DNA from 2 places in the Pseudoalteromonas sp. XMcav1-K genome. Region 2 is predicted to be linked to the other one. Evidence: predicted binding sites of a transcription regulator. Region 2 holds the regulator's gene; the other holds the start of a gene.

Region 1 (7,651 bases), on a different contig from region 2:
TTAATTGTTTCTAATTACGGAATTATTACGGCGAAATACAGAAAGAGGAGTAGGCAGCTTTAAAACTTTGGAATGTCTATTTCGATATCTTCAAGTGGCGTGGCGCAACACAATAAAATCTCACCTTTACGAACAAATGCCAATGGTTCCTGTTGGTAGTCGACCTTGCCACTGACTAGCTTACAGCGGCAGGCACCGCAAAACCCTTCACGGCAGTGAAATTGTGTTTGGATTTTATTTTTTTCTAAGAAGGTGAGTAGATTTGGCTGATCAGAGTCGAATTCAAGACTCTGATCAGTATTTACAACAGTAACTTTGCTCATCAAAGATCAAAGTCACCAAAGTCAGAAGCATTTACTTCTGAATCAATTTGACCGACAAGGTAAGAACTAATTTCAGCTTCTTGTGGTGCTACCTGTACGTTATCTGAAACTAACCACGCGTTGATCCAAGGAATTGGGTTTGAGCTGGTTTCAAATACAGTTGGTAAACCAACGGCTGCCATACGTACATTTGTAATGTATTCAACATACTGGCAAAGAATGTCTTTGTTTAAGCCAATCATTGAGCCGTCTTTGAATAAGTATTCTGCCCATTCTTTTTCTTGCTCTGCTGCCTTGGTGAACATTGCAATCGATTCTTCGCGGCATTGCGCTGCAACAATGGCCATTTCAGGGTCGTCATCACCTTCTTGCATAATGTTTAGAATGTGCTGTGTGCCCGATAAGTGAAGCGCTTCATCACGTGCGATAAGCTTGATGATTTTCGCATTACCTTCCATCAATTCACGTTCTGCAAACGCAAACGAGCAAGCAAAACTAACATAGAAGCGGATTGCTTCTAAAATGTTTACTGACATGATGCAAAGATACAGTTTCTTTTTAAGATCGAATAGATTGATCTTTACTTCTTCACCGTTAATTTGGTGTTTGCCTTCACCGTATTCGTTGTAAATCGTCGTTAAGCTGATTAGTTCATCATAGTAACGCGTCACTTCTTCTGCGCGCTCTGCAATTTTTTCATTGGTAACAATGTCGTCAAAAATCAGTTCTGGCTGTTTTGTTACATTGCGAATAATGTGGGTGTACGAACGGCTGTGAATTGTTTCACTGAACGCCCACGTTTCAATCCAAGTTTCAAGTTCTGGAATTGATACGATAGGGAGTAACGCAACATTTGGTGAACGACCTTGTACACTATCAAGTAGTGTTTGGTATTTTAAGTTACTCAAGAAAATGTGCTTTTCGTGCTCTGGTAAACCCTCGAAGTCGATGCGGTCTTTGCTTACGTCAACTTCTTCAGGACGCCAGAAGAACGAAAGTTGCTTTTCAATTAGCTTTTCAAAAATAGGATGCTTTTGTTGATCATAGCGCGAAACATTAACAGTTTGTCCAAAGAACATTGGTTCTTTTAGTTGGTCATTATGCTCGCGACTAAATGTTGAATACGACATATTATTATTAACTCTAGAGAAAACAAACTAGCGGGCAAAGAGTGTATACTTTGCCCGCTGGGATTTAGATCTTACACGCGCCGCCTGCACAGCCATCATCTTCAGGCTCTGGCTTAAGCTCGTCCTGAGAATCCGATGCACCATCACGGGTGTTGTGGTAGTAAAGTGTTTTAACACCAAGTTTGTATGCAGTTAGTAAATCCTTAAGCAATAGCTTCATTGGAACTTTACCGCCTTCAAACTTATTTGGATCATAATTTGTGTTAGCAGAAATGGTTTGGTCGATAAATTTCTGCATAATACCCACCAATTGCAAGTAACCATCGTTGCTTGGAATATCCCAAAGTAACTCGTACGCATCTTGCAAGCGCTCGTACTCTGGTACTACTTGCTTTAAGATACCGTCTTTACTCGCTTTAACACTGATGTGTCCACGCGGTGGCTCAATACCATTGGTTGCGTTAGAGATTTGCGATGACGTTTCTGACGGCATTAACGCAGATAACGTTGAGTTACGCATACCGTGTTTAACAATGCTGTCACGTAGGCCATCCCAATCAAGGTGCAATTGCTCATTACATACCGCATCAAGATCTTTCTTGTAGGTATCAATTGGCATAATGCCTTTTGCGTACGTTGTTTCGTTAAACTTAGGACATGCGCCTTTTTCTTTAGCAAGTTCATTTGACGCTTTCATTAAGTAATATTGAATTGCCTCAAATGTACGGTGAGTTAACGCGTTTGCTGAACCGTCTGAATACTTAACACCGTTTTTCGCAAGGTAATAAGCGTAGTTAATTACACCAATACCTAACGTACGACGACCCATAGTTGCGTTATATGCAGCCGGTACAGGGTAATCTTGATAATCTAGTAAGTTATCTAGTGCACGTACAGCAAGTTCTGCTAATTCGTCTAATTCATCAAGTGATTTAATCGCACCTAGGTTGAACGCAGAAAGCGTACACAGTGCAATTTCACCTTCTTCGTCCATTACGTGTTTTAACGGCTTAGTAGGAAGCGCAATTTCTAAACACAAGTTAGACTGACGAATTGGTGCTACTTTTGAATCAAACGGGCTATGTGTATTTGTGTGGTCTACGTTTTGTAGGTAAATACGACCTGTGCTTGCACGCTCTTGGGCAAACATAGAGAATAATTCAATCGCTTTAATACGTTTTTTACGAATTGATTCATCTTGTTCGTATTGTACGTATAAGCGCTCGAACTCATCTTGATCTTCAAAGAATGCATCGTAAAGACCAGGCACATCTGACGGGCTAAACAGCGTGATGTAATCGTCTTTAATTAAACGCGAATACATTACTTTGTTAAACTGAACGCCGTAATCTAAGTGACGAACACGGTTGTCATCAACACCACGGTTGTTTTTAAGCACCAGTAGGTTTTCAACTTCTAAGTGCCATAACGGGTAGAATAGGGTTGCCGCGCCACCACGTACACCGCCTTGTGAACAGCTTTTAACTGCCGTTTGGAAGTGCTTGTAGAAAGGAATACAGCCAGTGTGGAATGCTTCACCGCTGCGAATTGGGCTACCTAATGCGCGAATTCGACCAGCATTAATACCAATACCAGCACGTTGGCTTACGTATTTTACAATCGACGATGACGTTGCATTAATTGAATCTAGACTATCGTCACATTCAATCAGTACGCATGAACTGAATTGACGTGTAGGGGTACGCACACCCGCCATAATTGGCGTTGGTAATGAGATCTTAAACGTCGATGTCGCGTCATAAAAACGTTTTACATAGTCTAAACGCGTGTCTTTCGGATATTTTGAGAATAAACATGCTGCAACTAAAATATAAAGGAACTGCGCGCTTTCATAAATCTCACCGGTAACACGGTTTTGCACAAGGTATTTACCTTCTAACTGCTTAACGGCAGCATAGCTGAAGGTAAGATCACGAGAATGATCAATATATGCGTCAAGCTCTTCGATTTCCTGCAGGCTATAGTCGGCAAGTAGATGTGGATCATACTTGTTCATTTCAACCATCTTAACCATATGATCATATAGTTTCGGTGGCTCAAATTTACCATAGGCTTTCTTACGCAAATGGAAAATTGCCAAACGCGCAGCAAGGTACTGATAATCTGGTGTTTCTTTCGAAATTAGATCAGCAGCAGCTTTGATAATGGTTTCGTGAATATCTTCTGTACGGATACCGTCGTAAAACTGAATGTGTGATTTTAGTTCTACTTGCGATACAGATACGTTATTTAGGCCTTCTGCTGCCCATGCAATAACGCGGTGAATTTTGTCTAGGTCAAGCGGTTCCTTGCGACCGTCACGTTTACTGACTGAAAGCTCTTGGTTCATAGTTATGCCTGCAATTTCCTTCAAACGAGCAAAAAATTTTTATTATGTCGAAATATTAAACTGGACTTTTGTCCTATTATTTAAGCGCACGGCTCAGGCGAAATTACCACTAGTGCTCGTTTTTCGCTTAGCTACTAGATATGGTGTCGCCATCACAGATGATCACAAGATAGAGGGGTATGCGTCTTTTTTCAAGGCCTAGAAAAGCGAGATAATTTGTGATCAATTTTTTACTAACTAGTCTGTTAGCATCCACTAACTTGTTAAGTAAAGTGTGTTTAGTCTATGTGAAAAAACAACGAAAAAAATACGATAAAAAAAAATATTTAAAATTTATTTGTTGCAAATTCACAAGGTATTGTTTTTGGGTCCGAGATTAAAATAACCACTATATCTAGTGGTTATTTTTTACCATAGTAACTAGATATATGGTTAAGCAGTGAGCAGGCGTTGGTAAAGCTAAAGTCAGATTGCCAGCTTGAAACAGGGTTGCCATTTAAATATCCCCAAAGCGCCGAAGCTGTTTTCATCCCCGCAGATTTGCCAGCAATGATATCGCGCTCATCGTCACCGACATAGATGCAACACCTAGGATCAACCTTCATTAATTCACAGCTGTAAAGCAAAGGATCAGGGTAGGGCTTGGCCCGCTCAAGTGTGTCACCCGATACAATATTTTTGCAGTTTGCAAATTGTGTGATTTGCGCAACAAGGGGGTTAGTTAAGTGCTTTGGTTTATTTGTCACAATCGACCAAGGAACTGCGTGCTCATCTAAAAACGTAATTAGTGGCACAATACCTTGGTAAAAACGGCTTTTACACCATAAATTGTTCGCGTAATAAGTAAGAAACGTTTCTTTTAAATGTGTTTGTTCGTCGTTTGAGAAATGTCGCCATTCATCACCAAAACCAAGTTTGAGTAATGCAAGCGTACCGTTAGAGGCCTGCGTACGATATGTTTCTGCACTTACCGTCGGTTTATTATGTTTGGCCAACACAAAGTTAAGCGCAGCACCTAAATCATCCGCACTGTCGATTAAGGTGCCATCTAAATCAAACAATACTGCTTGATACATTTTATGCTAACTTTTCGAAATGGATCATATAGTTAACTGACACATCGTTGGTTAAACTATACGTTTGACCAAGCGGATTGTAACTTAACCCTTTCATAATGCGCGCTTTAAGGCCGTATTTTTCAGCCCAATTAATCAAAGTTGCAGGCTTGATGAATTTGTCGTGGTCGTGTGTGCCTTTTGGCACAATCTTAAGTAAGTGCTCGGCACCGACAATGGCAAATAAATACCCTTTAAGTGTTTTATTAAGCGTTGACATAAACACATGACCACCAGGCTTCACCAATGTTGCTAATGATGCGATTACCGATTCAGGGTCCGGTACATGCTCAAGCATTTCCATACACGTAACAACATCAAATTGCTGAGGGTTTTGCTCGGCAAACGCTTCAGCGGTCACTTTTTCATAGTTAAGGGAAACGCCCACTTCTAATGCATGTAATTTAGCAACATTTAAGGGCTCTTCACCCATATCAATGCCCGTCACATGCGCGCCTAGTTTAGCCATGCTTTCAGCTAATATACCGCCACCGCAGCCAACATCTAATACATTTTTTGAGAAAATGCCTTGGCTATATAAGTTAATAAAGTCTAAACGAAGCGGGTTTATTTCGTGTAGCGGTTTAAATTCACCATTAAGGTCCCACCAACGGTCGGCCATGGCTTCAAATTTTGCAATTTCACTTGCATCTACATTTTGTTGAACGGTCATAAAAAGCATCCAGAGTGATTTGAGGGCATTATAAAGGGATTTTTTATAAAAAGACTACCGCTTACAACCTGTAAATAATGATTTTTTGTGTTAGCATGCTTTGGTTATAAAAATAATAACTGAATTAATACACGATTGAAGGAAGAGAAATCGGATGACAGATCTCGCCAATGAAATCCTTCCAATCAATATTGAAGATGAATTAAAAAATTCATACCTCGATTATGCCATGAGCGTAATTGTAGGACGTGCGCTTCCTGATGTACGAGATGGTTTAAAACCAGTTCATCGCCGCGTACTTTTCGCAATGAATGAACTCAATAATGATTGGAACAAACCTTATAAAAAGTCTGCACGTGTTGTAGGTGACGTAATCGGTAAATATCACCCACATGGTGATAGCGCGGTTTACGATACGATTGTACGTATGGCTCAGCCGTTCTCACTTCGTTATTTATTAGTTGATGGTCAAGGTAACTTCGGTTCGGTAGACGGCGACAGCGCTGCTGCGATGCGTTATACCGAAGTACGTATGGCTAAAATGGCCCATCAATTATTAGCGGATCTTGAAAAAGAAACGGTTGATTACGTTGATAACTATGATGGTACGGAAAAAATCCCAGCGGTACTACCAACACGAGTTCCTAACTTGTTAGTAAACGGTGCATCGGGTATCGCGGTAGGTATGGCGACTAACATTCCGCCACACAATTTATCTGAGGTAATTAACGGCTGTTTAGCGGTTATTGAAAACCCTGAAATACAAATTGAAGAGCTTATCGATTATATCCCAGGCCCTGATTTCCCAACAGCGGGTATTATCAGCGGCAAAAAAGGTATCGAGCAAGCGTATAAAACAGGCCGTGGTAAAGTTTATATCCGCGCCAAAGCAGAAGTTCAAGTTAACGAAAAAACGGGTAAAGAAACAATTATTGTTCACGAAATCCCGTACCAAGTTAACAAAGCACGTTTAATTGAAAAGATTGCTGAACTTGTTAAAGACAAGAAAATTGAGGGCATCAGTGCACTGCGTGATGAGTCTGATAAAGACGGTATGCGCATTGTTATCGAAATTAAACGTGGTGAAGTAGGCGAAGTTGTTCTAAACAACCTGTATGCACAAACACAAATGCAAACAGTGTTTGGTATGAACATGGTTGCGCTAGATAATGGTCAACCTAAACTACTTAACCTAAAAGAAATGCTTGAAGCGTTTGTTACGCACCGTCGCGAAGTAGTAACGCGCCGTACGGTATTTGACTTACGTAAAGCACGTGACAGAGCACATACCCTTGAAGGTTTAGCAATCGCGCTTGCGAATATCGATCCTATTATCGAGGTTATTCGTCGTTCGCAAACTCGTGAAGAAGCAAAAGTAGCCTTACTTTCTCGTAGCTGGGAACTTGGTAACGTTAAAGGCATGCTAGAAAAAGCAGGTGAAGACGACGTTGCTCGCCCTGAATGGCTTGCACCAGATTTAGGTATTCGCGATGGTCAATACAACTTGTCAGAAGTACAAGCGAATGCAATTCTAGACCTTCGTTTACATAAACTAACAGGTTTAGAACACGAGAAAATCTTAAATGAATATAAAGAGCTATTAGATCTAATCGCTGAGCTACTTTATATCCTTTCAACTCCTGAGCGTTTAATGGAAGTTATTCGTGAAGAGCTAGTTGAAATTAAAGAAAACTTCGGCGATGAGCGTCGCACTGAAATTACTGCAGCTGCGCACGATATTAGTCTTGAAGACTTAATCACTGAAGAAGACGTTGTGGTAACACTGTCACACGAAGGTTATGTTAAGTATCAACCGCTTTCTGATTACGAAGCGCAGCGTCGTGGCGGTAAAGGTAAGTCTGCAACTAAGATGAAAGATGAAGACTTTATTGAACGTCTATTAGTTGCAAACACCCACGACACTATTTTATGTTTCTCTACGTCAGGTCGTTTATATTGGCTGAAAGTGTATCAGTTACCATTAGCGAGTCGCGCGGCGCGTGGCAAGCCAATTGTTAACTTACTACCACTTGAAGCTGATGAGCGTATTACCACTATCT
Region 2 (7,651 bases):
ACAAAGTAGGCAAGGGCGCTTTTTAAGCGTACAATACGCCCTTTATCCCACAACCATCTTCTATTTAGGAGTAACCATGTTAGAACGTAGCATGAATATCTCGGATTTTGATCCAGAACTATTTGGCGCAATGGAAAAAGAAAAGCAGCGTCAAGAAGAGCACATCGAACTTATCGCGTCTGAAAACTACTGTAGCCCGCGTGTACTTGAAGCACAAGGTTCTCAGTTAACTAACAAATACGCGGAAGGTTACCCTTACAAGCGTTACTACGGTGGTTGTGAGCACGTTGATGTTGTTGAGCAATTAGCAATTGATCGCGCTAACGAATTATTCGGTACAGATTACGCAAACGTGCAACCGCACGCGGGTTCGCAAGCAAACGCGGCAGTATTCCAAGCGTTACTTCAGCCGGGCGACACAGTTTTAGGTATGAGCCTTGCACACGGCGGTCACCTAACTCACGGTTCACACGTAAACTTCTCAGGTAAAACGTACAACGCAGTTCAGTACGGCCTAAACGAAGAAACTGGCGAAATCGACTACGCACAAGTTGAAGCGCTAGCACTAGAGCACAAGCCTAAAATGATTATCGGTGGTTTCTCAGCATACTCAGGTATTGTTGATTGGGCTAAATTCCGTGAAATCGCAGACAAAGTAGGTGCTTACCTTCTAGTTGATATGGCACACGTTGCTGGCCTTGTTGCTGCAGGCGTATACCCAAGCCCAGTGCCATTTGCACACGTGGTTACGACAACAACACACAAAACACTAGCGGGTCCTCGTGGTGGCTTAATCGTGTCTAACTGTGGTGACGAAGAGATTTACAAAAAGTTAAACTCTGCGGTATTCCCAGGTGGTCAAGGTGGTCCTTTATGTCACGTAATCGCTGCTAAAGCGGTTGCATTTAAAGAAGCACTAGAGCCAGAGTTCAAAGCATACCAAACACAAGTTGTTAAGAATGCGCAAGCTATGGTTGAAGTATTTAAAGCACGTGGTTACGACGTTGTTTCTGGTAAAACAGACAACCACCTATTCTTACTTGATTTAATCAACAAAGATATCACAGGTAAAGATGCGGACGCAGCACTTGGTAATGCTTACATTACAGTTAACAAAAACTCAGTACCAAACGACCCACGTTCTCCGTTTGTAACGTCTGGTCTGCGTATCGGTTCTCCTGCAATCACGCGTCGTGGTTTTAAAGAAGCAGAAGCAAAAGAGTTAACTGGCTGGATCTGTGATGTGCTAGACAACATCGAAGATACAAAAGTACAAGATGAAGTACGTGAGAAAGTAAAAGCAATTTGTGCGAAACACCCTGTTTACGCATAATGTTTTCTCATTGTTAACATGATATGATAAGGCCGCTTTTTTGCGGCCTTTTTTCTTTCGAGAGTTGTTTATGCATTGTCCTTTTTGTACAGCCAATGACACCAAAGTTATCGATTCACGCTTAGTAGGTGGTGGTCATCAGGTTCGCCGCCGTCGCGAATGTAATGAATGTCACGAACGTTTTACTACCTTTGAAGGTGCTGAGCTTGTTATGCCACGCGTAATCAAGCAAGACGGCAGCCGAGAACCGTTTAATGAAGATAAACTTCGCAATGGTTTGCATCGTGCGCTAGAAAAACGCCCTGTCAGTACAGAACAAGTAGAAGAAGTAGTACACCAAATTAAATCGCAATTGCGTGCAACAGGTGAGCGCGAAGTTGACAGTAAAACGGTCGGCGAATTTATTATGGAAGCGCTGAAAAAACTCGATAAAGTTGCTTACGTACGTTTTGCATCTGTTTACCGCTCATTTGAAGACATTAAAGAATTTGGCGAAGAAATCGCACGCTTAGGTGAGTAATCTGATGCACAACAATCGCTTTTCTGAATGTGATCACAAATATATGGCGCGCGCTATCGAGCTTGCTAAACGCGGTCGATTTACCACCACGCCTAACCCCAACGTAGGTTGCGTTTTAGTTAAAGATAATCAAATCATCGGTGAAGGCTTTCATATTCAAGCAGGTGGTCCTCATGCCGAAGTGCATGCACTGAAAATGGCAGGTGACAATGCTAAAGGGGCAACCGCGTACGTCACGCTAGAACCGTGTTCGCATTATGGTCGCACGCCGCCATGTGCTGAAGGCCTAATTAAAGCAGGCGTTAGCCGAGTTGTCGCTGCTATGGTGGATCCAAACCCAGAAGTCGCAGGTCGCGGTTTAAAAATGCTCGAAGATGCCGGAATCGAAACCGATTTTGGCTTATTAAACGATGAAGCCGAAGCACTCAATTTGGGCTTTTTAAAACGCATGCGCACCAACTTGCCTTTTGTACGCTGTAAATTAGCGGCAAGCCTTGATGGCAAAACGGCACTTGAAAATGGTGAAAGTAAATGGATTACCAGTAGTGAATCGCGCCGCGCAGTGCAAGATTTACGGGCAGAAAGTTGTGCGGTACTGTCAGGGGCAGATACCGTTATTGTCGATAATGCGAAATTAAATGTCCGCCCTGATGAATTGACAGATACTGATGCAAAACACAGTACTCGCCAGCCAATCCGCGTGATTATTGATTCGCAAAATCGACTAACGCCGGATCTCGCGTTATTTCAGCAACCATCTAAAATAATTATTGCACGTACAACACTTGATAAATCGCACACTTGGCCGCATTTTGTTGAACAAGTAGTGGTTGAGCAAAACAATAGCAAAGTAGATTTACGCGCTTTATTGTTATTATTAGCCGAGCGCGGCGTTAACTTAGTACTGTTAGAAGCGGGCGCAACCTTGGCAGGTAAAATGTTTGAACAGCAGCTGGTCGATGAACTTGTTCTGTTTATGGCGCCTAAATTGATGGGGCACAGTAGTAAGAGCTTGATTAACTTGCCAACATTTACAACCATGTCTCAAGTCCCTGAACTTGAAATAAACACACTCAAGCAAGTTGGACAGGATATCTGTCTACATGCATTAGTAAAAAGAAATTAATATGTTTACAGGCATTATAGAAGCAACCGGAAACGTTGCGGCAATTGAAATGATTGCTGGCGACATGCGCGTTACCATTAACTCAGGCAAACTTGATTTGGCTGATGTTAAATTAGGTGACAGCATTGCAACCAATGGCGTATGTCTAACGGTTATTGCTTTAACAGGCCACGGCTATGTAGCCGATGTATCAAAAGAAACCCTATCGTTAACCAACTTTGAAAGCTACCAAGTTGGGCAAACCGTTAACCTTGAAAAAGCGTTAATGCCACAATCGCGTTTAGGCGGTCATTTAGTTTCTGGGCATATAGACGGCATTGCAACCGTAACCCGTATTGAAGCCAATGCCCGTGCAACCGATTATTGGCTTTGTGCACCAGCGCAATTACTCAAGTATATCCCGTATAAAGGCTCGGTTTGCATTGATGGCATTAGCCTTACGGTAAACGAAATAAACGACAACGAATTTAAGCTAACCATTGTGCCGCACACAGCAGGCGAAACCACGATTAGTGGCTTTAAAGTAGGTAGCAAAGTGAATTTAGAAGTGGATCAGCTCGCACGTTATTTGGAGCGTTTAATGATGCCACAGCAAGATGCAAAACCAACCAGTTCTCTCACTCATGAGCTTCTAGCGCAAGCTGGCTTTATGAATCGATAACCAGTCGCAAGCAAAGGTAACAAAATGGGCTTACACACTGCAGCAGAAATTATTGAAGATATCCGTCTAGGCAAAATGGTCATTCTGATGGATGACGAAGACCGTGAAAATGAAGGCGACTTAATTATGGCATCTGAGCACATCAGTGCCGATGCAATTAACTTTATGGCGACACATGGCCGTGGTTTGATTTGTTTAACGCTAACACAAGAGCGTTGCCAACAACTTAACTTACCACTAATGGTAAGCAATAACGGCGCACAGTTTTCTACCAATTTTACCATGTCGATTGAAGCGGCAAAGGGTGTAACAACGGGTATTTCAGCAGCAGACCGTGCACGCACAGTACAAGCTGCAGTGGCAAAGGGTGCGGTACCTGAAGATATCGTACAGCCAGGTCACATTTTTCCAATTATGGCGCAACCGGGTGGTGTATTGACTCGTGCAGGACACACAGAAGCCGGTTGTGATTTAGCGCGCTTAGCAGGCTGCGAGCCATCTTCAGTGATCGTTGAAATACTCAATCCAGATGGCACCATGGCGCGCCGTCCAGACTTAGAAATTTTTGCTAAAGAGCACGGTTTAAAAATGGGTACCATTGCGGATTTAATTGAATACCGCAACTTAAATGAAGCCACTATTGAACGTGTAGCAGAATGTAAATTGCCAACTGAACACGGTGAGTTTGACCTTGTGACCTATAAAGACACAATTGACGGTCAACTTCATTACGCAATGAAAAAAGGTGATGTAAAAGAAGATGACGCAACCTTAGTACGTGTTCACTTACAAAGTACGTTTAACGATATTTTATTGTCAGATCGCGCATCCGATCGCAGCTGGACACTGTCAGGTGCGATGAAGTACATCGCTGAAAATAACGGTGTATTAGTTATTTTAGCGAAACACGAAAACCCAGAAGAACTTGAACACCTGTTTAAAGCGTTTGAAGCACAAGACAAAGGCGAAAGCCCGAGCGTGCGAAAGTTCCAAGGTACATCGCGCACCGTAGGCGTAGGCTCACAAATTTTGGCTGATTTAGGCATTCATAAAATGCGCTTAATGAGCATGCCGAAGAAGTACCATGCGATTTCAGGTTTTGGCTTAGAAGTAGTGGAATACGTTGAGCCGCAATAGGCTCAACCACAAGCCTAAAAATAAGCCTAAAAAAATTTAATTTAGTATGATAAAATCCGCGCCTTTGCGATTGCGCGATAAATGAATTAGCCAAAGAGAAGGGCATAAAATGAAAGTGATTGAAGGTAAATTAAACGCTCAAGGGAAAAAGTTTGCTATCGTTATTTCTCGCTTTAACGATTTCATTGGTAAAAGCTTACTTGATGGTGCAGTTGATACCTTAAAGCGTATTGGTGATGTAAATGACGACGATATTACCGTTGTTTATGTGCCGGGTGCTGTAGAGCTTCCTCTAGCAGCTAAGCGCATCGCAGCAAAGAAAGAATTTGATGCAATCATTTCACTTGGTGTGATTATTCGTGGTGGTACGCCGCACTTTGACTTAGTTGCTAATGAGTCAAATAAAGGCCTAGCAAGTGTATCGCTAGACTACGATATTCCTGTAGCGTTTGGTGTTTTAACAACTGAAAACATCGAGCAAGCAATTGAGCGTGCGGGCACCAAAATGGGCAACAAAGGTGGCGAAGCTGCTTTAGGTGCGCTAGAAATGGTTAACCTGTTAGAACAAATTTAAGGGTACTTAATGAAACCAGCAGCTAGACGTAAAGCTCGTAAACTGGCGTTACAAGCAATTTATTCATGGCAAGTAAGCGGTAATCCGGTTGCAGATATCGAACAACAAATGCTTGTTGAAAACGATGTAAGCAAAATTGATGTGGATTATTTTAAAGACTTAGCACGTGGTGTTGCAGTCAATCATAAGGCACTAGATGAAGCTGTTACGCCGCATTTAGATCGTCCTTTTGAAGAAATCGATTTAATCGAGAAAGCGATTTTGCGTCTGTCTTGTTATGAACTTAAGTTCCGCGAAGACGTACCTTATAAAGTTGCTATCAATGAAGGTATTGAGCTGGCAAAACTATTTGCTGCTGAAGATAGCCATAAGTTTGTGAATGGGGTGCTAGATAAGACCCAGAATCAGCTTAGAAAGAAATAATTGGAGAGCCGGCTTTAGGCCGGCTTTTTTGTGCATGCAAGAATTTGAATTAATCTCTCACTTTTTCAAAGGCCGCGGTGTCGCACGTAAAGATGTCTCATTGAGCATTGGTGATGATGCAGCACTGATAAACGTTCCTGAAAACTGTCAATTAGCCGTGACCACAGACACCCTTGTTGAAGGTGTTCACTTTTTTAAAGATATTGACCCAAAAGCACTCGGTTACAGAGCACTTGCCGTAAACTTAAGTGATTTAGCTGCAATGGGCGCAGAGCCAGCGTGGATTTCTGTGGCGCTTACGCTGCCAAACGCCGAGACAAGATGGCTTGAGCAGTTTACCCAAGGAATGCATGAAATTGCTGAGTACTATAATGTGCAAATTGTCGGTGGTGACACTACACAAGGTCCATTAACCATTAGTATTTGTGCCAAAGGTTTTGTGCCAAATGGCTGTGCGTTAACACGCGGTGGTGCAAAAAATGGTGATTGGGTGTTTGTTACGGGGTCTTTAGGTGATGCAGGGCTCGCAATTGATAGCAAGTATGGCAAAGTATCGCTTACTGAGCAGCAGTTTGCCAATGCCAATAAAGCGTTTGATTACCCCACACCGCAAGTTGCAGCAGGGCAAATGTTACGTGGCAAAGCAACCAGTTGTATTGATATTTCGGATGGCTTAATTGCCGATCTCGGCCATATTTGTCAGATGTCGGGCGTTGGCGCAAAATTGTTTGCTGAAAATATCCCACTGGCGGCAACAATAAAAGACGTATTGCCATTAGAGTCAGCGCTTAATTATGCCTTAACCTATGGTGATGAATATCAGCTGCTATTCACGTTACCGGAAGAACGTCGTACCACAGTTGAAATGACGCTCAAACAGTATGGCGTTGCTTTGTCGTGTATCGGTCAAATCAATAATAATGTTGGTAAGGTTGAATTGACGCTTGAAGGTAAACCGTTAACATTAACGCAATGTGGCTTTGAGCACTTTAATGCAGAATAATCGGAGTGTGCGTGGCACAATTTAACTTAAAAAAATTTACACATTTCTGTGCGCTGGGTTTTGGTTTAGGGCTGGCGCCTAAAGCACCTGGCACCTTTGGTACCTTAGCGGCAATTCCGTTTATTTTCCTTACCATGATGGCGCCGCTGTGGCTACAGTTGGTTGTTGCGATTGCAATTTGCGCTATTGGTATTTGGTTTTGTGACGTTGCAAGCCGCGATGCTGGCGTACATGATCACCCTGCCATTGTTTGGGATGAAGTGGCGGGTTTTTATATCACCATGATTGGCGCAGCGATTTCGTGGCAAACCTTACTGGTTGGCTTTATCTTATTCCGCTTTTTCGATATTGTTAAACCTTGGCCGATCACACTGCTCGATAAACATGTAAAAGGTGGCTTTGGCATTATGGTTGACGATATTCTGGCAGGGATATTTTCACTTATATGTTTACAGCTAGTTGTTTATTACGGGCTAATTTAATAATGAGATAAACCGTGCTGTTTCGCTTAATATTGTTATTTACAGTTGTACTGCTTAGTACACTCAAACCGACATACGCTTCGCTTGATGACTATGTGGTGAAACAGTGGCATATTCAGCACGGGCTTGCATCACAATCACTTAAAAACATTGTACAAGACCGACAAGGTTACTTGTGGATTGGCTCCCAGTTTGGCTTGAGTCGTTTCGACGGTAATCGCTTTACTAATTTTAATGTTAATAACAGTGATTTTTTGCCAAGCAATGCAATTAACAGTTTGCTTATCGATAACGACGGTTTTTTATGGATCGGCACCGATAACGGGCTAGTAAAATTTAGCCCAAGTGAGCTGACATCAGAGCGCTTTAGTTTAAACGGCCCAGTACGTGAT

What was found. The regulator NrdR, encoded in region 2, represses ribonucleotide reductase genes. The targets are predictions, from matches to a motif close to AAACACNANATNTNGTGTTT.
Region 1: nrdA (class 1a ribonucleoside-diphosphate reductase subunit alpha) is a predicted target of NrdR. The motif match lies at 3,933-3,952, and genes of this name have one in related genera.

The regions. Positions count from the first base shown of each region.
Region 1 is NZ_JBIPJE010000043.1:300,697-308,347, forward strand. Features, by position in the region: gene yfaE (class I ribonucleotide reductase maintenance protein YfaE) at 60-323, opposite strand; gene nrdB (class Ia ribonucleoside-diphosphate reductase subunit beta) at 323-1,453, opposite strand; gene nrdA (class 1a ribonucleoside-diphosphate reductase subunit alpha) at 1,518-3,803, opposite strand; gene ACHSBP_RS11665 (HAD family hydrolase) at 4,205-4,879, opposite strand; gene ubiG (bifunctional 2-polyprenyl-6-hydroxyphenol methylase/3-demethylubiquinol 3-O-methyltransferase UbiG) at 4,881-5,591, opposite strand; gene gyrA (DNA gyrase subunit A) at 5,746-7,651, shown strand, end outside.
Region 2 is NZ_JBIPJE010000021.1:28,472-36,122, reverse strand. Features, by position in the region: gene glyA (serine hydroxymethyltransferase) at 77-1,333, shown strand; gene nrdR (transcriptional regulator NrdR) at 1,404-1,853, shown strand; gene ribD (bifunctional diaminohydroxyphosphoribosylaminopyrimidine deaminase/5-amino-6-(5-phosphoribosylamino)uracil reductase RibD) at 1,858-2,979, shown strand; gene ACHSBP_RS01770 (riboflavin synthase) at 2,981-3,640, shown strand; gene ribBA (bifunctional 3,4-dihydroxy-2-butanone-4-phosphate synthase/GTP cyclohydrolase II) at 3,665-4,777, shown strand; gene ribE (6,7-dimethyl-8-ribityllumazine synthase) at 4,887-5,351, shown strand; gene nusB (transcription antitermination factor NusB) at 5,361-5,774, shown strand; gene thiL (thiamine-phosphate kinase) at 5,809-6,777, shown strand; gene ACHSBP_RS01745 (phosphatidylglycerophosphatase A) at 6,789-7,259, shown strand; gene ACHSBP_RS01740 (diguanylate cyclase domain-containing protein) at 7,274-7,651, shown strand, end outside.